Regions from separate parts of the Agrobacterium sp. NPDC089420 genome, predicted to be linked through region 4. Evidence: predicted binding sites of a transcription regulator. Region 4 holds the regulator's gene; each other region holds the start of a gene.

Evidence for each region. Region 4 encodes PhoB, which activates phosphate uptake and scavenging genes when phosphate is short. Its sites were predicted from a motif close to TGTCATNNANCTGTCAT; they were not measured.
Region 1: phnF (phosphonate metabolism transcriptional regulator PhnF) is a predicted target of PhoB. The motif match lies at 2,313-2,329, and genes of this name have one in related genera.
Region 2: ACI2KA_RS09980 (bifunctional 2',3'-cyclic-nucleotide 2'-phosphodiesterase/3'-nucleotidase) is a predicted target of PhoB. The motif match lies at 3,795-3,811, and genes of this name have one in related genera.
Region 3: ACI2KA_RS01675 (DUF3419 family protein) is a predicted target of PhoB. The motif match lies at 2,892-2,908, and genes of this name have one in related genera.

What each region holds. Positions count from the first base shown of each region.
Region 1 is NZ_JBJDMY010000009.1:128,464-134,005, reverse strand. It holds gene ACI2KA_RS15760 (ABC transporter ATP-binding protein) at 1-774, shown strand, start outside; gene ACI2KA_RS15755 (pyridoxal 5'-phosphate synthase) at 851-1,531, opposite strand; gene ACI2KA_RS15750 (HAD family hydrolase) at 1,528-2,247, opposite strand; gene phnF (phosphonate metabolism transcriptional regulator PhnF) at 2,354-3,076, shown strand; gene ACI2KA_RS15740 (hypothetical protein) at 3,094-3,333, shown strand; gene ACI2KA_RS15735 (transglutaminase-like cysteine peptidase) at 3,363-4,031, opposite strand; gene ACI2KA_RS15730 (DUF1402 family protein) at 4,213-5,229, shown strand; gene ACI2KA_RS15725 (DedA family protein) at 5,342-5,542, shown strand, end outside.
Region 2 is NZ_JBJDMY010000005.1:201,320-206,861, reverse strand. It holds gene ACI2KA_RS09990 (LysR family transcriptional regulator) at 1-846, shown strand, start outside; gene ACI2KA_RS09985 (DUF2087 domain-containing protein) at 1,139-1,684, shown strand; gene ACI2KA_RS09980 (bifunctional 2',3'-cyclic-nucleotide 2'-phosphodiesterase/3'-nucleotidase) at 1,727-3,715, opposite strand; gene ACI2KA_RS09975 (PilZ domain-containing protein) at 3,931-4,266, opposite strand; gene ACI2KA_RS09970 (DUF1203 domain-containing protein) at 4,364-4,831, opposite strand; gene ACI2KA_RS09965 (DUF4344 domain-containing metallopeptidase) at 4,995-5,542, shown strand, end outside.
Region 3 is NZ_JBJDMY010000001.1:329,374-334,915, forward strand. It holds gene ACI2KA_RS01660 (pyrophosphate--fructose-6-phosphate 1-phosphotransferase) at 1-806, shown strand, start outside; gene ACI2KA_RS01665 (LysE family translocator) at 859-1,494, shown strand; gene ACI2KA_RS01670 (transglycosylase SLT domain-containing protein) at 1,620-2,693, shown strand; gene ACI2KA_RS01675 (DUF3419 family protein) at 2,952-4,202, shown strand; gene ACI2KA_RS01680 (class I SAM-dependent methyltransferase) at 4,199-4,915, shown strand; gene ACI2KA_RS01685 (GH25 family lysozyme) at 5,168-5,542, shown strand, end outside.
Region 4 is NZ_JBJDMY010000002.1:349,775-355,316, reverse strand. It holds gene ACI2KA_RS04315 (aspartate aminotransferase family protein) at 1-641, opposite strand, end outside; gene ACI2KA_RS04310 (GcrA family cell cycle regulator) at 1,072-1,605, shown strand; gene phoB (phosphate regulon transcriptional regulator PhoB) at 1,912-2,595, opposite strand; gene phoU (phosphate signaling complex protein PhoU) at 2,627-3,352, opposite strand; gene pstB (phosphate ABC transporter ATP-binding protein PstB) at 3,448-4,263, opposite strand; gene pstA (phosphate ABC transporter permease PstA) at 4,278-5,542, opposite strand, start outside.

The sequences.
Region 1 (5,542 bases), on a different contig from region 4:
CGCATGCGCGGCGTGGCGAAGGCCGAGGCCCGCAAGGCGGCGCAAGAGGTTGCGGCCACGACCGGACTTTCAACGCTGATGAAACGTTATCCGCGCGAACTCTCCGGCGGCCAGCGCCAGCGCGTGGCCATGAGCCGGGCGATCATCCGCAATCCGCAGGCCTTCCTGTTCGATGAGCCGCTTTCCAATCTCGACGCGGCACTGCGCGTCCACATGCGCAAGGAAATCCGCGCGCTGCACGATCGCCTGCATGCCACCTCGGTCTATGTCACCCACGATCAGATCGAGGCTATGACCATGGCCGATCATGTCGTCGTCATGCGCGATGGCGTCATCGAACAGCAGGGAACGCCGCTGGAATTATACGATCGCCCCGTCAATCGCTTCGTTGCCGGCTTCATCGGCTCGCCGGCGATGAACTTCATTCCGGCCGTGGTCAGCCCCGACGGCGCTTCGCTTCTGCTGCGGTTCGGCGACGGTGAGCCACGGCAGCCGATCGGAAATCCGGCTGACCTGCCGCCGGGCCGACACGTGACCGTCGGCATCAGGCCGGAACACATAAGGCCCGCAGCGGCAAATGGGGCGGCATTGACGCTGCCGGTGTCCGCCGTGGAGACCACCGGTTCGGCCACCTTTCTCACGCTTGGCACCGCACCGGAACTGGTCATCGCGGTACAGGGACGCAGCGCCGTCAAGGCCGGCGACTTCATCGGCCTCGATATCAACCCGCCCGACATGCACCTCTTCGATGAAGAAACCGGCACCCGCCTGTGAAGCCTGTGAACCTCAGCCAGAGAGACATCCGGACTATGTGCCGGACCAGGAGGTTTTCCAAGGGGGAGGATCGGTTTCAGGGCCAGAGAACAGACCTTTCCCACGCGCTGCCGTCCCCGCAGACAACATATCGCAGCCGCTTGTGATTGCGGTCGGACGCCCCCTGCCAGAACTCCGCCACCGTCGGCGCAACCGCATAGACCCGCCATCCGGGCGAAACATAGCCCGGATTGGCCGCGATGAGGGCCTGCGCCTCGGCGATGCGGCTTTCGAGGCCCTCGCCTTCTTCAAGGACCTCGCTCTGCCTCGACGCGATGGCGCTGACCCGTGAGCTGACGGGACGTCCGAGGAAATCATCCGCACAGTCTTTAACGGAAAGCACGATTGCCGGGCCACGCAGGCGAACCTGCCGTCCAAGCGCCGGCCAGTAGAAGGTCAACGCCACCTGCGGTTCATTGTCGAGCTGCCGTCCCTTCGGGCTTTCCGCCTTCACGGCGAAATGCCAGCCACGATGATCGACATTTTTCAGGATCAGCACCCGGGCGTCGGGCCAGCCATTCTCATCCACCGTGGATAGGGTCATGGCATGCGGCTCGCGGACGCCCGCTTCCAGGGCATCGTCCAGCCACAGGGCGAAAGCATCCTGCGGGGTGTCGGGCAGCGCAAGCGGATCACAATCCGGAAGCGGCGCCTTCAGCGATGGGATCTGGCGCAGCCTGTCTTTCATCGGCAGGGTACTGACGTTGGAACGTATCATGGTCGGTTTTCCTCTAGAATAAGGGGTGGAATGGCGGAAAGACATGGAACCGAAAGCCCGTGCTTTGGGCTGTCAGGCCTCAGCAGGATGGTCGAAAGACCGGCGGCCCGGCCGCCGGCGATGTCGGCATGGGGGTTGTCGCCAATCATCCAGCAAGCACGGTGCGGCGCCAGAACCCTGGCCACATGACGAAAAAGCGCGGCCGAGGGTTTCTCAAGCCCGATCAGCCCGGAGGAAAAAACATGATCCACGCAATCGCAAAGCCCGATTTTATTCACCAGCGCCGGTAGTTCCGGCGCAAAATTGGAAAGGATGACGTGGCGCCAGCCTGCGGCGGATAATTGCACCAGCGCCGGCATGGCCTGCGGATCGACCTCCCATCCGGCGGGATCGAGATAGATCTCGCGCGAGCGCGTCGCGACCTCGGCGGCTGTGCTTCGGTCCATGCCCAATGCGACGAGCGCCCCTTCGGCTGCGGTGAGAATGGCGCACCACCACCCTTCCGCATCTCCCGCAAAGGAATGCGCAAGTTCCGCCCGATGCCAGGGAAAAGTGCCGGACAGAAACGGACGGATAGTGTCGGCCATGCCGAGGAAGGCGGGATCGGCCATCCCTGCTGCGGTCTCCAGAGCGCCGGTATAACGCCCCCTGCGCACGGCAAGGGTGCCCTCAAAATCCCAAACAATGTAGCGATCAGGCGAAATACTGGTATTCATGCGGACAACCGGTATGGATGAGCTCTATATGATATAAATCTCTCACAAGAAGTATATACCTTTAATCTCATTAATGTGACATCTGCAAGACAATCGGACATCGGGCATGGACAATGGAACATCGGAAACACAATCGCTCTGGCGACAGGTGGCCGCGGCGCTGCGGCAAAGGATCGAACAGGGACAGTTGAAGCCCGGCGAAAAAATTCCCTCCGCCCAGGACATTGCCCGGGAATTCAACGTCAACCGGATGACTGCCCGCCGGGCGCTGGCCTCACTGGAAGAAGAAGGGCTGCTGCGCATTCTGCATGGCAGCGGCACTTTCGTCAGCGAAGCGCCGATCCCTTACGTCGTTGGCCGCCGGGTCCATTTCGACCGCAATCTTGAAGCCGTGAATCTGCGCCCGGAACGAAAACTGCTGCGCTGGTGGCTGCAACCGGCGACGGAGGACGTCGCGGCGGCCCTTGGTCTTGGCGCGAAAGCGCCGCTGATCGCCCTCGAAATCGGCGCTTACGCCAACGGCCGCCCCATCGGCATCGGCACACGCTTTTGTTGTGCGACACGATTTTCCGGTTTTCCGGAAATTTTCGAAGAGCTCGGATCGATCAGCGAGACGCTGAAACGGTTCGGCGTGGAAGACCATCATCGCGCAAAAACGATCGTCGTCGCAAGGCTGCCCGCCCCGCACGAACATCATTTCCTCAAATCGTCGAAATCGCTGCCGGTGCTGGCCTATACCGCAATCGACCATGCCGCCGACGGCGCGCCGATATCCTGCTTCATCGGCTGCTTCTCGTCACAGGCAATCGAATTGCACATCACCGACTGACCATCAGGGAAACGCCAGTGAGGCTCAACGTAAAGACCTGCCTTTTCATGGGCGCCGCCGCCCTTCTGGCCTTTGCCGTTTTCAAGCTGAAGGATGTTCACATCGGCATAGGGGAACGCGGCACGGGCGGTTATGACGGCTCCCCCACCGATGCTGCGGCAAGCTCCGACGCGGCCCGTGAGGCAAGGGAGGCGGCCGCGCGTGCCGAAGCAGCGGTCGACGCCCTGAAACACCGGGACCGACCTTTGCAGCATTGAGCCGCGGCTTCGCGCTGAAGCCGCCGGGATCAACGGTTCATGAGCAGGTCGATGACGTTGCGGCGCGTGGTGGTCGCAGGCACGGCGGTGCCGCGATCTGCCTCCCGTGCGGCGATGGCCGGCGAACCGGAGCCATCAATATCCACCCAGCGACCGGCATGGTTGGTGGATTGACGCTTGAGATAGCGATAGGGCGTTTCGTCCCAGCGAAGGATCTGCGGCTTCATATTGTCGAGAATGAAATCGCCGCGATCCGTCCTGACGGTGAGGACGGCATGGCCATCTCCCCGCTCGTCACGGACGACGGTGATCAGCAGGTTGGAGGCCGGCAAACCGATATCCATCAGCCGCTTGCGCTTTTCCAGCACGATGTCGTCGCAATCCCCCGCCCCCTTGTAGGGATATTCCCAATAATCCTCGTAACCCCACACTTCCATGTCGGAGCGCTGGTCGATCTCGACATTGACGGCGCCGTTGACGGAAACGATGGTCTTCCAGTTGTCGGGTGTGAGATGAAGCGGCGGCATGGCCTTCACCGGCTGGCATTCGGCCGAATGCCGCTGGCAGAATTCATAATGCCCCACCGGTTGCGAGGTGATCGCACCCGTCGACATCGAAGGCGAAGCCTCCGCCGGCGAAAGCAGACCCGCAACGGTCAGCAGAAAACATGCTTGCAGTATTTTTTTGAACCAGGTCATGTTCATCTCCTGATGACATGCCTATCGCTGCCGGCTTGACTTCACATAAAACAAACCGTTCGACTTTTAACGACCCCGATAATCCGGCAACGGGAATGTGAGCGGCGGCAACTTGCCATGCATGGAAGGCCTGCCTATGAAGGAGCCTTCCGCAATAAACCGACATTACAGAGAACGCCGCATGAGCCTGTTTGCGAAGATCACCCGCGCAGCCACCGTCATTCTGACATTGGCCTGCCTTCCCAGTCATGCGGCGGCGCAGCAGATGACTGTCGTTCCTCCCGGAAACCGCTCCGCCGAGCAGCCGGAAATACCGAGAGCGTCGGCGATCCGGACCAAGGCCTTCTACACGACCTACGAGGAAAAGTTCCGCAAGACGATCGACCTCCTGAACAGCGAGCCCGGCCTCGTCGGCAAGATCAGGAAAGCCGCCGCCGCCTATGGCATCGACCCGATCCACATCGTCGGCGCCATCGTCGGGGAACACACCTTCAACGTCTCGGCCGTCGATCGCCTGCAGACCTATTACGTCAAAGCCATTTCCTACGCCGAACTCGATATCAGGTTCAGCTATAATGGCGTTTCCCTGAAGACATTCCTCCAGCGGCCGGAATTCCGCGCCTGCGAGACGCTTGCCACCACCTCCGAACAATGGAGCTGCCGCGATACCGTCTGGGACAAGAGCTTCCGCGGCAAGGTGGTGGATGGCGCGAGCTACGAGGCCATCTCGTTCCAGCGCGCCTTCTTCCAGCCCTTCTATGCCGGCCAGACCTTCGGGCTTGGCCAGATCAGCCCCTTGACCGCCCTGCAGGTCACCGATCTCGTGAACAGGACGAGCGGCCTGCCGAAACTTTCTGCGGACAGGCCGAAAGAAATCTACCGCGACGTCATGGATCCAGACCGCAGCATCATCTACATCGCCGCCATCCTCCGGGATTCCATCGATGCCTACAGGGAAAAAGGCTTCGACATTTCCGGCAATCCCGGCATTACCGCCACGCTGTACAATGTCGGTCAGCCGCGACGGCGCGCCGAACGCCTGCGGGCAGCCGTGGATGCCGGCGCAACAACCCGCCTGCCGGTCGAAAACTACTATGGATGGCTGATCAACGACCGGCTCGACATCCTGAAGAGCATTCTCGACGGCAAGGCCGTAGACCAGCGGACGACATCGGACATAGGCGGGAAAACGCGCTAGCAGCCCGTCATGGCGCGACCTCGTCAAACATTCGACTGATCCGGCCACATTGCTGGCCGTAATCTCGCCGGCGATAACAATGTCGTCATCGTGAACATCTGCGGAGTTCGATTTGGACAGTCTTCTTGAAGCGACGGAAACCTTCATTCGCACACATCAGACATGGGCGGGCGCGATTGTCGGCTTCATTGCCTTCGGGGAATCGATCGTCATTCTGGGCTTGATCATTCCGGCCACGGCGCTGATGCTTCTGATCGGCGGCCTGGTCGGCAGCGGAATCATCGACCCCTTTCCCGTGGTTACCGGGGCGATC
Region 2 (5,542 bases), on a different contig from region 4:
AATCTTGAGGCGCAGCTGGAGGTCACGCTGTTCGAGCGCAGTGGCGTGCGCCAGCCGAAGCTGACGGATGAGGGGCGCGCCATGCTGGAGGATGCAAGGCGCATCGTCGCCGGCCTGCAGGAAATGCGCGCTCGCGCCAAGGGGCTGAAACAGGGGCTTGAGGCGGAGCTCTCCGTCGCCATCAGCACCATGGTGCCGGCGGAGGCAATGGTGGCGGTGCTGCGGGATTTTCGCCGGCAATTTCCCACCGTCACGCTCAGCCTCAATGTCGGCGAACTGGGCATGGTCATGGATATGGTATTATCGCGCAAGGCCGGCATCGGCATTGGCGGGGCGATGTTGCGCCAGGACGATGAACTCGTCGTCGAAAAGGTCGGTCATTCCTTCATGCTGCCGGTTGTCGCTTCGGATCATCCGCTGGCCCAGATCGAGCGGCCGCTGGTCCTTGGCGATGTGCGCGAGGAGGTCCAGCTTGTCGTCACCGATGCTTCCGGCCTGACCAAGGGCCGCGATTTCAACGTCCTGTCCTACAAGACATGGCGGGTCAGCGACATCGCCACCAAATACCAGCTGATCAAGGGTGGTCTGGGATGGGGCGGTCTGCCGGCATCCATCGTTCGCAACGACCTGACCAATGGCAGCCTGAAGGCGCTTGATCTCGACGCCTATGAGCAGGGCGAATATCCCCTGTTTGCGCTTCGGCGGGTGGATGAGCCCGCCGGCCCCGCCGGCCAATGGCTCGCGACAGCATTTCAGCAGCGCCTGTCGGCCTGCCCAAACCAGAAGGATTTCAACGGGATGCTCGCGGCTGGCAAACAGAGGACCATTTCTGTCGCCGCTGAGTGACATTCGTTGAACCGTGACAATTGCTTTTCGGCTTTAGAAGGTGCGGCGTGTTTCTTGTCCCCGGCGGGGAGAAGGAAGGGCCGCAACCTCGGCACCAAGCTCCAGGCAAGGCCAATTGACGCGGGCTGGCCTCCTGCCTATACCTAATCCACGGTCAGCAGTTCACCGAGGCATCGCCGTCCCGCAAGGGAAGCTAAACCTGCATTGGAAAACAGTGACAGCACTTGTCCCGTGCCCTGTCGGAAGCCGGCGATCAGCGACACCATTTCGGAATGGCACGTGAGGATAAGTCATGCCACGTTCGATCCTTTCCATGGAGGTCGCGGACCTCTCGACCTTTGCCAAATCGCTGCGCGAACAGATGGGCAGGCTGGACCGCCAGCCAAGCCATGTGGAGATGCTCAATCTCCTGAGCAGGGCTGCAGGCTTCCGTAATTTCCAGCATCTGCGCGCGTTCCGCACGCTGCTGCCCGCCGAAAGCGGGCCTGCAGCAGCCGAGACGATGCCGGCCGTCAATGAGGGCAGGGTGCTGAAGACCGCGCGGATTTTTGATGCCGCCGGCAGGCTGGCGCAATGGCCGTCCCGCCGTTCGCAGCAGGAATTGTGCCTCTGGTATCTATGGGCGAAAATTCCCGCCGAACGGAGCTTCTCCGAACGCGAATTCAGCGGCTTTCTGGATGGCCTGCATCTGTTTGGCGATGCAGCGATGCTGCGGCGCGACATGGTCGGCCTGAAACTCATCCGCCGCAACCGCGATGGCAGCGATTATCGGCGTATCGAGCGGAAGCCGCCGGCGGAACTGCCGCTTCTGCTGCGCGCAGTCGGTAGGCGCGATTAAAAAAGCCCTCCCGGCACATTGCCGCCGGGAGGGCCATCGTCCTCAAAGAACCAGACGGAACTTCGCGAAACCTTCCGCACCGTCGCCGACATCCTCGATTTTCGCGCCCTTGATGTCCGTCGCATAATGGCGGCCCTTGGGGCCGGTCTCGAAGATTGCCGTGGTATTGGCCACCGGCGCGAAGGACCAGTTGGCATCCGCCGACGGGTTGATGGTGCCCTGGTCGACGATGTAGCGCACGATCACGTCGCGATTGGTATCGGGGGCAACGAAGATCACCTTGTCGGCAGCGATATCGGGGAACTTGCCGCCGCCTCCGGCGCGGTAATTATTGGTGGCCACCACGAATTTCTGCTCGGGATCGATCGGCTTGCCGTTGAATTGCAGATTGACGATGCGATTGCTGTCCGGATTGACCGCCTTGCCGTCCTTGTCGAACTTCGCCGGCTTGGAAATATCGATCTGATAGGTGACGCCGTCGATGACATCGAAATTATAGGACGGGAAATCCGGGTTGAGCAGCGGCGCGTCCTTTGCCCCGGCCTCGACCGTGTTGAACATGCCTGCCGACATTTCCAGCCAGTTCTTCACCTGCGCGCCGTTGATCAGCACCGCCTGCACCGTGTTGGGGTAAAGATAGAGGTCGGCGACGTTCTTGATGGCAATGTCACCGGCGGGGACATCGGTATAATAATCCGCGCCGCCGCGACCGCCGGACTTAAAGGGCGCCGCGGCAGAAAGCACCGGCAGGTCCTTATATTGCCCTTCCTTCAGCATGTCCTTGATATACCAGGTCTGGGCGTTGGAGACGATCTGCACGGACGGATCGTCGGCCACCAGCGCGAAATAGGAATAGAGCGGGGCGGACGTCTTGCCGACGGGACGGCGCACATAGGCGAGGGCCGCTTCGTGATCGGCCTTGGCGGCGGCGAGAACCTCTGCCTTGTCGGTGAAATCGGCGACGATCTTGCGGTTTTCGTCGCGGTGATAGATCGGCCGGGCTTCGGAGGTGAAGTCGACGATCTTCCAGCCCTTGCCGTCCTTTTCGAGCAACAGGTCGATGAGGCCCATATGCGAACCCCAGAAACCGGCCATGACCGCCGGCTTGCCCATCAGCGTGCCCTTGACCGCATCCGCGCCCTCGATGCCGTCCCAGGTCTTGGGGCCAGGGAAGACGAGATGCTGGTGCCCGGTGAAGATGGCGTCGATGCCGTCGACGCCTGCCAGGTAAAGCGAGGCGTTTTCCATCCGCTCGGTCTGGCCCTTGCCGTCGATGCCGGAATGGGAAAGAGCGATGACGATATCGGCGCCTTCTTCCTTCATGACAGGCACCCAGGCTTTCGCGGCCTCGACGATGTCGCGCGTCTGCGCCTTGCCTTCGAGGTTCTTGGAATCCCACATCATGATCTGCGGCGGCACGAAGCCGATAATGCCGACCTTGACCGGGCTCGTCACGCCGCCGCCGTCGCGGATCTGCTTTTCCAGAATGACATAGGGCTTGAAGAACAGCTCGTCGTTTTTCGGATCGGAAGCGAGCTGGCCCTTGGTGAGATTGGCGCAGACGTAAGGGAACCCGGCGCCGGCCAGCGTGTTCGACATGTAGTCGAGGCCGTAATTGAATTCGTGGTTGCCGAGCGTGCCGCAATCATAACCCAGCACGTTCATGGCGTTGATGACGGGGTGCTTGTCGCCGGCCTTCATGCCGCGCTCATAGGCGATATAGTCGCCGAGCGGATTGCCCTGCAGGAAGTCGCCATTATCCACCAGCATCGAATTGCCGGCCTCGGCGCGGATCTTGTCGATGATCGAGGCGGTGCGCGAAAGCCCCATCGTGTCGTTTGGCTTGTCGGCGTAATAATCATAGGGAAAGACGTGAACATGGATGTCCGTCGTTTCCATGATGCGCAGATGCGCCTGATTGGCGGCGGCGCGCGCGGCGAAGGGGTGCAGCAGCACCAGCGCCGAGGAGGCCGCAATGCCGCCGAGAAGCGAACGGCGGGTAATGGGGTGGAGAGCGAGAAGCGACGACATGGGAACTCCTTCGGATGAAGCTTGCGCTGTCATGGAAAGCGACAGGGTAGAAGCAATCGCCGAGGAGTCCATCATCAAAATGACAAGCCCGTGACGGACTTGCCTGTTTTCAACCGTTTGATAAATTTTTTGTCATCGGCGCGTGGCGCGCGCACCGTCATCGCGGCATTACGCTCCGTTCCCTCGCCGTAATCCGGTTCTCGGCATTTGTTATTTCAGCGCGCGAGCGTCGGTTTCACGTCTTCATGGAAAAAGCGGAAATAGGAGGAGAGCTGCGCCAGCGTGTTGGTGGAAAGCTTCAGCTGCAGCCCAAGGCGATTCATGTGCTGCCACTGCACCACACCTTCGATGAAGCCAAGATCGTCGCTCTGCACCTTGACCCGGCTACCCTTGGCAGCCGCGAAAGGCCCGTCCAGTTCGAGAGCCATTCCGGTCGCCGAAAGGTCGACGACACGGCCTCTGGTCGACTGGCTGAAATAGTGCACGGTCGCGAAGATCCTCGTCTTGCTGCGGGGTGCGCTGCGGGTTGCCATGTTGAGGTTGTTTGTCATTTTGCTGCTCAAATCAATTGTTTCCGATAGCTGCATCATGGCGCGGAAAGCTTGAGAGCCGTTTAGTCCTTTTCTTAAAATTGCAGGCAATTGCCGATTATGCTGTATCGATACGGCACTGGTAGCAATTGTTGCGGGCGGAACGCACATGCACATAGGCGACATCCGTGCGCTCGAGAAGCTGCCCTGCGCGTGAGACGATCTCGCCCGTCGCCGTCACCGCGCCGGTGCCGTAGACGATGCGGTCGTCGGCGCCATATCCGCGTATGATATAATCCGGGCTGTCCAGCATCGGCGGGACGGTTTTTGTCTGCGGATAGCGCGCGCAGGCGTCCGCATGCAGAAATATAGGCCCCGTTTCCGCATAAGGCTGCAATGAAGGAAAGGGCCGGTAGGCGAGGATCAGCATCCTTTCCCCTGCAGCGATCTGGGAAAGGCAATGGCGGCAGGGCATGCCGCCCGGCGAAATGGCCTGCTCCGGCCGGTTGCCATAGGCGTCGGCCGCGCCTGCGCGGAAGGCTTCGGCTTCGTTAGCCGGCATTGCAATAAAGACGAGATCGGACATGGTGGGCTCCTTCCGGTTGGGATCGGCGTTGCTTCTTTGCAGCTATGATCCCGAAACGGAGCACTATCCACCCGATTCTTGACAGGCGATGCAACCAGCCCATTGCGTGACTCGTTAGCATCGGGAATCAGTGACGCTCCTCGTTTCCGGAAGGTCTGATTTTATGTTGCGTCGTTTTCTGGCCGCCGTACCGCTGGCTTTCGTTTCGTTGACGGCTCCGATCGAGGCGCGGGCGCAGCTTGCCTCCGGTCTGGACGGCCTGTCCGACGACCAGCTGCAGCAGGCCGTGAATTTCGTCATCGGCAACGCGATCTTCTCGCTCTATCACGAGGGTGCGCGCATGCTGATTTCAGATTTCGGCACCCCCCACACCGGCAGTGCGCAGGCTCCGGCCGACCAGCTGGCGGGCACGCTCATCCTTCAGGCCAACGAGGAATGGCTTGATACCGCGCTCGTCAATGCCACCGACAGCTGGTATCTGGCGCGGGAGGCGGAGACCCTGCCCGAGCACGAAGCGCCGGTCTTTTCCGCACTGGTGCCCGACAGGAGCCGCGACCGCAACATGGCCTGCCTGATGGTCGGCCGCGACAAGGACGGTTATGGCGATCTGGCCGCCATGATGGGTCTCAACAATGCCGACTTCGGCAAATGCGCCGCCGCCTATCCGGGCGTCGCTTCCGCTTGGGAGAATTTTCTCGCTCCCTACCGCAG
Region 3 (5,542 bases), on a different contig from region 4:
GCGCCAACGGTTACGACCTTACCGTCGTCGGCCTGCCGAAGACGGTGGACAATGACGTTGTACCGATCAGGCAGTCGCTCGGCGCCTGGACGGCTGCCGAAGTCGGCGCCGCCTTCTTCGACAATGTCAGCAACGAACAGAGCGCGGCGCCGAAGACCTTCGTCATCCATGAAGTCATGGGCCGCCATTGCGGCTGGCTGACGGCCGCCACCGCCCGCGCCTACATCCAGAAGACCAGCGGCAACGAATATGTCGAAGGTCTGATGATGAACACGCACATGAAGAACATCGACGGCATCTATCTGCCGGAAATGGCCTTCGACATCGAAGCGGAAGCCGAGCGTCTGAAGGAGATCATGGACAGGAACGGCTATGTCACCCTGTTCGTATCGGAAGGTGCAGGCCTTGATTCCATCGTCGCGGAACGCGAAGCGTCCGGCGAAGCCGTCAAGCGCGATGCCTTCGGCCATGTGAAGATCGACACCATCAATGTCGGCGGCTGGTTCCAGAAGCAGTTCGCCAGCCTCATCGGCGCCGAACGCTCCATGGTGCAGAAATCAGGCTATTTCGCCCGTTCCGCCGCCGCCAATGGCGACGACCTGCGCCTCATCCAGGGCATGGTCGACCTGGCGGTCGAAAGCGCCCTCAACAAGGTTTCCGGCGTTACCGGCCATGACGAAGACCAGAAAGGCAAATTGCGGACCATCGAGTTTCCGCGTATCAAGGGTGGAAAGCATTTCGACCTCTCTGCAAAATGGTTTACCGAAGTGATGGAACACGTCGGTCAGCCGTTCACAGCGGCCTGATTTTACGATAGTCTAAAATAAGACGGCGACAGGGAGGGCAAGGAGGAAGAGAATGTCTGGACAGGCCTGGCTGATTTTTTGTGCAGCATGTGCCGTAGTGTTCGCACTTCCCTCTCCCCTTGTATTCTCTGTCGCCTCCTATGCCGCCATTCGCGGCAGGAAGACGGTGTTCGCCTCCGTCAGCGGCGGCGCCCTCGGCATCGTCACGGCGATGACGATTTCAGCCATTCCGGTGGCCGGCCTCGTTTATCTGCCGCAATCCTTCGTTGAAATCGTGCAATGGGCCGGCATCGGCTGGCTGATGCTGTTTTTCCTGTGGACCTTCGCCACGCCCGCCGCCCAGGCAGCCAATGCAGACAACGACAATCTGCCCGGCAAATCGTGGAGTGGCATCTTCCGCGATTGTTACGCCGTCGCCGCGCTGCGTCCGCGCTATTTCGCATTCTTTCTGGCGCTGCTGCCGCAATTCGTTTCCACCTCCGGCAACGCCGTTGAAACTTTCGCCATGGCGCAGGCCGCAATCCTGCTGCTGGCGCTTGCCATCCTGGCGGCGCAGGCGCTGTTTGCCGCATCGACTCTGGCCCTGGTGCGCCGCATGTCGGGCGAGAAGAAAATTCGGCCAAAATACCGGACCCACTTCATTTCCGGCCGCGCCGTCAGCGCCGGATACAGGCGTATCGCCGCCTGAAAAACCGGGAGGCAACCTCCCGGCTTGCCGCTTTCCTTACAATAGGTTAATGAAGGCTCGACGGGACACTGCCTGCTTCGCTCGACGCGGGGGTATCGAAAGACAGGCATAACGAAGGCGACAACATGCGAAATTCGGGCAAATTCCGCGGAAGAAGGGCACTTCTTCTGTCTTCCACGGTGGGCCTCGCACTTGCATTGGCCGGATGCACCAGCGTCGAATATACCGCAAAGGAAGGGCCTGACGGCCCGAAGATCGCGACAGTTCACCCCGCTGCTGCCGGCCAGCCGACCGCACAACCGGCAATGGCAGAGGCCCCGGAAGGTATGGCGCCGGCTACCCAGCCAACGCAGACCGCGGAAGCCTCCTCTCAGCCAGCGGCGCTTCCCACCGCAGTCGCCGTCAAGGGCGGACGCGTGGCACTGCCGCCGGCGTCCGAAATCGCAGCCGCTGCCGCCATCGCCGCGCAGATGCAGCCGCAGCAGAACGAGATGGCGCAGGCCACAGTGACGACATCTGCGCCGGCCACGGCCGCAGCCCTCGCGCCGACGGCTGCAACACCGGCGGCGGCCGCCATCGAAACGGCAGATATGGCCGCAAGACCTGCCACTCACAACGCCGCGGCCGAATTGCCGCAGGTGGTTGCCGTCAAGGGCAGCTTCCCGCCCGCGCCGCCGCCGCCCGGTTCGCCCTCCATCGGCACCGAACTGACGGCGGAGCGGAAAGTCGTTCCGCTGCCGAAGCCGGACAGCACGGTTCTGGCCTATGCAGCCGGCCCCACCAATGCCGCCCTTGCCGCCATCCGGCAAAACGAAACGATGACGGCGCCGCTGAGATCGGCGCCAGCCGGACGCGAGAAGCTGAGCGGGCTGATTTCCAAATACGCCACCATGTATGACGTGCCGGAAGATCTGGTACACCGGGTGGTGCAGCGGGAAAGCATGTATAATCCCGGCGCCTATAATGGCGGCCATTTCGGCCTGATGCAGATCAAGCACGCCACGGCCCGCTCCATGGGCTTCGACGGCCCGGCGTCCGGCCTGTTCGACGCCGAAACCAACCTGAAATATGCCGTCAAATACCTGCGCGGCGCATGGCTTGTCGCCGATAACAACCGCGACAACGCGGTCCGCCTTTATGCGCGCGGTTATTATTACGACGCCAAGCGCAAGGGCATGCTGCACGTTCTGCGGAAGTAATAGCTCCGGCTGCATTCGGAATGCCGTTTGAATTCGTTCGGCTTCTCGAGACCGGTGACAGAAGCGCCTGAAATTTTCTCTCCGTCATCCTCGGGTCAAGCCCGAGGATGACGTCGTATGTGAGGAGGTCTCGCTCGCAACCTAGATGCCGATGGTTTCCCACAGTCTCTTTGATCCGTTGCTTTCACCCACAGGCCCTGTCATCAAACTGTAGCGTCACGGCTGTAGAGGCCTCTCAATCGACTGAGAGGTGAACATATGACGCGTGCGGCACCCAAGACCGGCTTCAGCAAAAACACGAAACTGAAGTCCGCATTGCTCCAGCACAAGGCACTCTCGAAAAGCGGCCTTTCCGAACGCTTCTTCGGGGTTCTTTTTTCCGGTCTCGTCTATCCGCAAATCTGGGAAGACCCGGAAATCGACATGGAAGCGATGGAGCTTGGCGAAGGCCACCGCATCGTCACCATCGGCTCCGGCGGCTGCAACGTGCTGGCCTATCTCTCGCGTAACCCGGCCAGCATCGATGTCGTGGATCTCAATCCGCACCACATCGCCCTCAACAAGCTGAAGCTTGCCGCCTTCCGCCACCTTCCCGCCCATCAGGACGTCGTGCGCCACTTCGGCCGCGCCAATACCCGCAGCAACAGCCTCGGTTATGACCGTTTTATCGCCGATCACCTCGACGATACGACCAAGGCCTATTGGTCGAAGCGTACCCTTTCCGGCCGCCGCCGCATCTCCGTCTTCGACAGGAATATCTATCGCACCGGCCTGCTCGGCCGTTTTATCGGCGCCGGCCACCTCATGGCCCGCCTGCATGGTGTGAAGCTCACCGAAATGGCCAAGAGCCGCACACTGGATGAACAGCGCCAGTTCTTTGACAGCAAGGTCGCCCCGCTGTTCGACAAGCCGGTGGTACGCTGGCTGACGAAGCGCAAAAGCTCGCTGTTCGGCCTCGGCATTCCGCCGCGCCAATATGACGAGCTCGCAAGCCTTTCCGCAAACGGCACCGTTGCCGCCGTGCTCAAGGAGCGGCTGGAAAAGCTCGCCTGCAACTTCCCGCTCAGCGACAATTATTTCGCCTGGCAAGCCTTCGCGCGCCGTTACCCCGAGCCGCACGAGGGCGCCCTGCCCGCCTATCTCAAGCCGGAATATTACGAAACGATCCGCGACAACACCTCGCGCGTCGCCGTGCATCATGCCACCTATACCGAGCTTCTGTCGCGCAAGCCGGCAAGCGCCGTCGACCGCTATATCCTGCTCGACGCGCAGGACTGGATGACGGACACGCAGCTCAACGACCTGTGGTCGCAGATCAGCCGCACCGCCGCGCCCAGTGCGCGCGTCATCTTTCGCACCGCGGCCGAAAAAAGCGTCATCGAAGGCCGGCTGTCTCCCGATATTCGCAACCAGTGGGTCTATCTCGACGAGCGCTCGAAAGAGCTGAACGCCATGGACCGCTCGGCCATCTATGGCGGCTTCCATATCTATCAGAGGGCTATGGCATGAAAACCATCGGTGAGAATGTCGGCCTTGCAGACAGCGCACATGCGGGCCTGATGGACCGCATGTATCGTCATCAGCGGCATATTTACGATATCACCCGCAAATATTACCTGCTCGGCCGCGACAGGACCATTTCCGGTCTCGACGTGCCGAAGGGCGGCACGCTGCTGGAAGTCGGCTGCGGCACCGGCCGCAATTTGTTGCTGGCCAGCCGCAAATTTCCGCAGGCCAGACTGTTCGGCCTCGATATTTCCGCCGAAATGCTGCTGACCGCGTCTGAGAATTTTTCCGGCAAGGCGGAGCGTCCCCTTTTGCGCGTGGCGGACGCCACCGCTTTCCGCGCTGCCGAATTCGGCCAGCCCGATGGTTTCGACCGCGTCATGATCCCCTATGCGCTCTCCATGATCCCGGACTGGGAAAAGGCGATCGAACAGGCGCTCGCGGCTCTGAAACCCGGCGGCTCGCTGCATATCGTCGATTTCGGTCAGCAGGAGCAATTGCCGAACTGGTTCCGCGCCCTGCTGCAGGCCTGGCTCACCCGTTTTCACGTCACGCCCCGCGCCAATCTCCGTTATGTTCTGGCCAATATGGCTGGCCGCTTTGACGGCAATCTTGAATTCGAAGAGATCGCCCGCGGTTACGCGTGGCGGGCCGTCATCACGCTTCCGGTCGCCGAAGTGCAGCCGAAAATCAGCCGGATGTTGGCGGACGCCTGATTCTCGAAAGAGATTGCGGCACCTCCACAAGAGCTGGTGTGGCCCCGCCAACGCGGCCTCCCCTTTACGGCGCTTTGCCGTTATTCCCGCCGCCGCACCGCAAATCGCTTCGAATACAGCGACTTGGGAAGCCTAAAAGGGCCGTTGCCCCTTGCCATATCAGTTTGTTTACCATGTTATGGGTAAATCGGGAGATGCGCCGCACCATGTTGCGGCTGCGGGATGGGCAACAACACTTTCACCAGGGTTCCAATGCGGCTGCGTTTATCGGCACTTTTGTCGGCTTTGCTGTTGATCGGCGGCTGTACCTCCACGAGTTATGACCTGCTTGAAACCGCGTCCGTTTCCAAGCCGAAATTTTCCGATACCGACCCGCAGGATTTCGGCACGAACAACCCGCATCGTCATGAGGTACATGGCATCGACGTCTCCAAATGGAATGGCGATGTCGACTGGCCGACCGTGCGCAAATCCGGCGTGGCCTTCGTCTTCATCAAGGCGACAGAGGGATCGGACCGCATCGATCCGAAATTCGGCGACCATTGGCGCAGCGCCGCCGCGGCGGATATTCTGCACGCACCCTATCATTTCTATTATTTCTGCTCGACGGCGGACGCCCAGGCCGAC
Region 4 (5,542 bases):
AGGAGCAGGCCGTGCTCTTCGCACAATGCCCGAAGAATTTGCAGGAATTCCTTGCCGGGGGCACGAATGCCGCCCTCACCCTGAATGGGCTCGATAAGGAGTGCGGCCGTCTCGGCCGTGATGGCGGCCTTCAGCGCATCGACATCACCGAAGGGCACCTGGTCGAAACCTTCGACCTTGGGGCCGAAGCCTTCCAGATATTTCTGCTGGCCGCCGGCGGCGATCGTCGCCAGCGTGCGGCCATGGAAGGCGCCTTCGAAGGTGATGATGCGGAATTTTTCCGGATGGCCCTTCGAATAATGATAACGGCGCGCGGTCTTGATGGCGCACTCCAATGCTTCCGCACCGGAATTGGTGAAGAAGACCTTGTCCGCGAAAGTCGCTTCCGTCAGGCGTTTTGCAAGTTTTTCCTGCCCGGGCACTTCATAGAGGTTCGACACGTGCCAGACCTTCTCGGCCTGGGTCTTGATCGCCTCGACGAGGTGCGGATGCGCGTGGCCCAGCGAGTTGACCGCGACACCGGCTGCAAAATCCAGATATCGTTCGCCGCTTTCCGTGAACAGCCAGACGCCTTCACCGCGCTCGAAGCGCAGGGGGGCTCTTGCAAATGTATCGAACAATGGCGCGGCGGCTTCGGCCATGGCTGTATCACTCCTTGCGCGGATGCGCTGTCAGACGGTTGTCAATAGGCTTGAAGGGTTATCCCTCGCCTGAAAATCAAAAATGCCGCCTTGCGGCGGCAGGGGCACTATTGTCACTTCGCTTGCCGATGTCAACAAAAGTCCGCGTTTCCCGGGCTTCTCAAGCACTAGTAGGCGGCGGCAACCGAGCCCCAAGGTGTTGCCTTTCAGACTCAACTCGCCAGCAAGTTGGGGAAAACCGGAAAATCGATTCCAGATGATTCCCGCGACTCTTGCCACGGAGTCGGGCTGGCACTAGGTTAATCGCTAATTACTAGACTGCATTGCGGCGGAACTAGTCACCAAAAATCCGGCGGAAACCACGCTCACGGCACGCCCGCGAGACGGAGAGGGATTCTGCCGAAATATACGCGACAAGCGGAGAAGCGGCATGAACTGGACAGACGAACGGGTCGAAAAGCTCAAGAAATTGTGGTCCGAGGGGCTTAGCGCCAGCCAGATAGCAGCGCAGCTGGGTGGCGTCAGCCGCAATGCCGTGATCGGCAAGGTCCACCGTCTCAATCTGCCGGGACGCGTCAAGGCCGGCGGCCCGGTCACCTCGGCGCGCTCCGCGCCGAAACGCACTGCCGCGCCCGCACCGCGCGCGACCAATTTCGCGGCCCGCGTCAGCGCAGCGCCGGCACGTGCCCTCAATCGTTCCAACGCGGCAACGGCTCTTCACGAACAGATCGACATCGAAACCGCAGAGGTTCTCGATTATGCTCCGTCCAGAAACGTCGTCACCCCGATTTCCCGTCGCCTGACCCTGACGGAATTGACGGAGCGCACCTGCAAATGGCCGGTCGGCGATCCCTTGAAGGACGATTTCCATTTCTGCGGTTGCGAGGCACTGGAATCCTCGCCCTATTGCAAGTTCCATGCGAAACTTGCCTATCAGCCTGTGAGCGAACGCCGTAAGGCCTGATGGTCAGGATGCACATTCGCCATCAAATATAACGGGCCTTGTGGCCCGTTTTTTGTGCCTGGCCGACTGCCGTTTCGGTTTTTCGCAGAAGCGCACCGGCACATGCCGCAGAAACTTCCCTCCTGTCTTCGGGCCGCGCGATGACCCGGATCGCAGCACGTCGCCGATCTTCTGCCCCACCGGAAGACCGACCGGACGCTTGGGAAACCGGACATAAAAAGGGCCTGAAACCATATGCGGCTTCGGGCCATTTTTGATTGTCGTGTTCAATGTCAATCGGAATAAGATACACAGACCGAGCTTCGCTCAGGCCTCCATCGAATATCCTGCGCCGCGCACGGTGCGGATGACATCCTGCATATGCGAAAAATTCAGCGCCTTGCGCAGGCGGCCGACATGCACATCGACGGTGCGCTCATCAACATAGATATCGTGGCCCCAGACGCCATCCAGGAGTTGCGAGCGGGAAAATACCCGGCCCGGCGATGTCATCAGAAATTCGAGCAGGCGGAATTCCGTCGGTCCAAGGCGCACTTCACGGCTTTTGCGGTGGACGCGATGGGTCTCGCGATCGAGTTCGATATCACCGCATTTCAGCACCGACGAGAGAACCTCGGGACGGGCGCGGCGCAGCATGGCCTTGACGCGGGCCATCAGCTCCGGAGTCGAGAACGGCTTGACGACGTAGTCATCGGCGCCGGTGGCGAGACCGCGAACCCTCTCGCTTTCCTCGCCACGCGCCGTCAGCATGATGATCGGCAGACGCTCGGTTTCCGGCCGCATTCTCAGCCGTCGGCACAGTTCGATACCGGAGACGCCGGGCAACATCCAATCCAGGATCAGAAGATCAGGAATACGCTCCTGCAACCTGATCTCCGCCTCGTCGCCCCGGGGTATCGTATCGACGTCATATCCCTCAGCCTCGAGATTGTAACGAAGCAGGACGCTCAACGCTTCCTCATCTTCCACAACTGCAATCTTGGGCACCATATGCTGAACTCCGCAAGCTTCTGCTTGTCTGTTACTCGGTCACCGAACCGAGCGTGTTGGAACTGTCGTCCTTCGGACGCTCGCCCTCCGGCTGGCTGCCGGTGGTCATGTAATAGATCGTCTCGGCGATGTTGGTGGCATGGTCGCCGATACGCTCGATGTTCTTGGCGCAGAACAGAAGATGCGTGCAGGTGGTGATATTGCGCGGATCTTCCATCATGTATGTCAGGAGTTCGCGGAAAAGCGACGTATACATGGCGTCGATTTCCTCGTCACGCTCGCGGATGGCATTGGCCTTCTCGGCGGAACGGGTGGAATAGACGTCAAGCACTTCCTTGAGCTGGACCAGCGCCAGTTCCGAAAGATGCTCGATGCCGCGGGCGAGCTTGCGCGGCACGCCGGTTCCGGCCACTGCAATCACGCGCTTGGCGGTGTTCTTGCCGAGATCGCCGACGCGCTCGAGGTCTGCCGCGATACGCAGCGTACCGATGATTTCGCGAAGATCGGCCGCCATCGGCTGACGTCTGGCGATGGTGACGATGGCCTTGTCGCCGATCTCGCGCTCGGAATGATCGAGGATCGTGTCATCGGAAATGACTTTCTGCGCCAGGGCCGCATCGGAATTGACGAGCGCACGCACGGCGTCGGCGCACATCTGCTCGGCCAGACCGCCCATTTCGGCGATACGGCGCGTCAGGAACTTCAATTCGTCGTCATAGGCGGACAGAATATGCGAATGGGTCGTTGTCTGTGTCACGGTCTAGTCCTCCGGCTTGGCCTTCATGCACATACACAGCAGCGTAAGGCAGAGGCACCAGTCTTGTTCGGTTTCGATAAAGCGCCGGCCGGGGATCAGCCGAAGCGGCCCATGATGTAATCCTGCGTGCGCTGGTCATCCGGATTGGTGAACATCTTGTCGGTCTCGTTTTCCTCGACGAGGTGGCCAAGATGGAACATCGCCGTGCGCTGGGAAACGCGCGCCGCCTGCTGCATGGAGTGGGTGACGATAACGATCGTATAATTGGTGCGCAGCTCGTGGATCAGTTCCTCGACCTTGGCGGTCGCGATCGGATCGAGCGCCGAGCAGGGTTCGTCCATCAGGATAACCTCGGGGCTGACGGCAACCGCACGAGCAATGCACAGGCGCTGCTGCTGGCCGCCGGAAAGGCCGGTGCCGGATTCGTGCAGACGATCCTTCACCTCGTTCCAGAGACCGGCCTTCTGCAGGCTCTGCTCGACGATCTGGTCCATGTCCGCCTTGTTACGGGCGAGACCGTGAATACGCGGACCGTAGGAAATGTTTTCGTAGATCGATTTCGGGAAGGGGTTCGGCTTCTGGAACACCATACCGACACGGGCGCGCAACTCCACGACATCGATCGCCTGATCGTAGATATCGTCGGTGTCGAGCGTGATCTTGCCGGTGACACGGCAACCGTCGATCGTATCGTTCATACGGTTGAGGGTACGCAGGAAAGTGGACTTGCCGCAACCGGACGGGCCGATCAGCGCCGTCACCGTATTTTCGCGGACATTGAGGTTCACGTCGTAAAGCGCGCGCTTTTCGCCGTAATAAACCGAAACGTCCTTGCCGATCATCTTGTATGAAACTTCATTCATTTTCTTGTCCAGCGCCTTTTCAACTGCTGCTTCCGACAACATGTTCATTGCTCAATCTCCCTCTACCAGCGCCGTTCGAAGCGGCGACGCAACAGGATTGCGCCAACATTCATGACGATGAGGAACAGAAGCAGGATGATGATAGCGCCGGAAGTCCTTTCGACAAAGGCGCGTTCGGCTTCGTTCGCCCACATGTAAATCTGCACCGGCAGGGCCGTGGACGGATCCATCGGCGTTGTCGGGTAGTTCGCAACGAATGCCACCATGCCGATCAGCAGCAGCGGCGCCGTTTCTCCCAGTGCGTGGGCGAGGCCGATGATGGTGCCGGTCAGGATACCGGGCATGGCAAGCGGCAGGACGTGGTGGAAGATCGTCTGCATCTTGGAGGCGCCGAGGCCGAGGGCGGCGGCGCGGATCGACGGCGGCACGGCCTTGAGGGCAGCACGCGTCGCGATGATGATCGTCGGCAGGGTCATCAGCGTCAGGACGAGACCGCCGACCAGCGAGGCCGAGCGCGGAAAGCCCATGAAGTTGATAAAGACGGAGAGGCCGAGCAGACCGTAAACGATCGAGGGAACCGCAGCCAGATTGTTGATGTTCACCTCGATGAGATCCGTCAGGCGGTTCTTCGGGGCGAATTCCTCAAGATAGATCGACGCGGCGACCCCGATCGGCAGCGACAGCACCAGCACGATCAGCATCATGTAGAAGGAGCCGATCAGCGCCACGCCGACACCCGCCGCTTCCGGACGGCTGGAGGCGCCGTTGATGAAGATGCCGGTGTTGAAATGTTTGCCGAGCTGCCCGCTTTCGGCGAGCTGGTTCATCCAGCCGAGCTGCTGGTTCGAGATGCGGCGATTGGCTTCATCCGCGGTCAGATCGACCTGGCCCTTGAAGGCGCTGTCGACATCGCCCGATGCCAGAAGCCTAACGGTGCGCGTGGTGCCGATGACGGCAGGATCGGCGACGACGATGTCACGCAGCTGCGTGCGCACGCTGTCGGAGATCAGGAGGTTGACGGCACGAAGACCGGCACGGTCCGTCGGCGCGACGCCGAGAACCTTGGCGACCGCATCGCGGGCGACGACCGGATAATTGGCCGTCATCAGCTTTGCCGGGTTAGTGGCGCGCTCATTCTTCGGATCGATGATCTGTTCGGAAAATTCGACCGGAACCGTGATCATCGTCTGCTGGAAAGCGGTGTAACCCTTGGAAACAACCGAGAAAAGCAGCAGGAAGAGGAAGATGAGGCCGAAGGAGATCGCTGCCATGCCGTAAGCGCGGAAGCGACGTTCGGCGGCATAACGGCGCTTGATGCCGATATCGC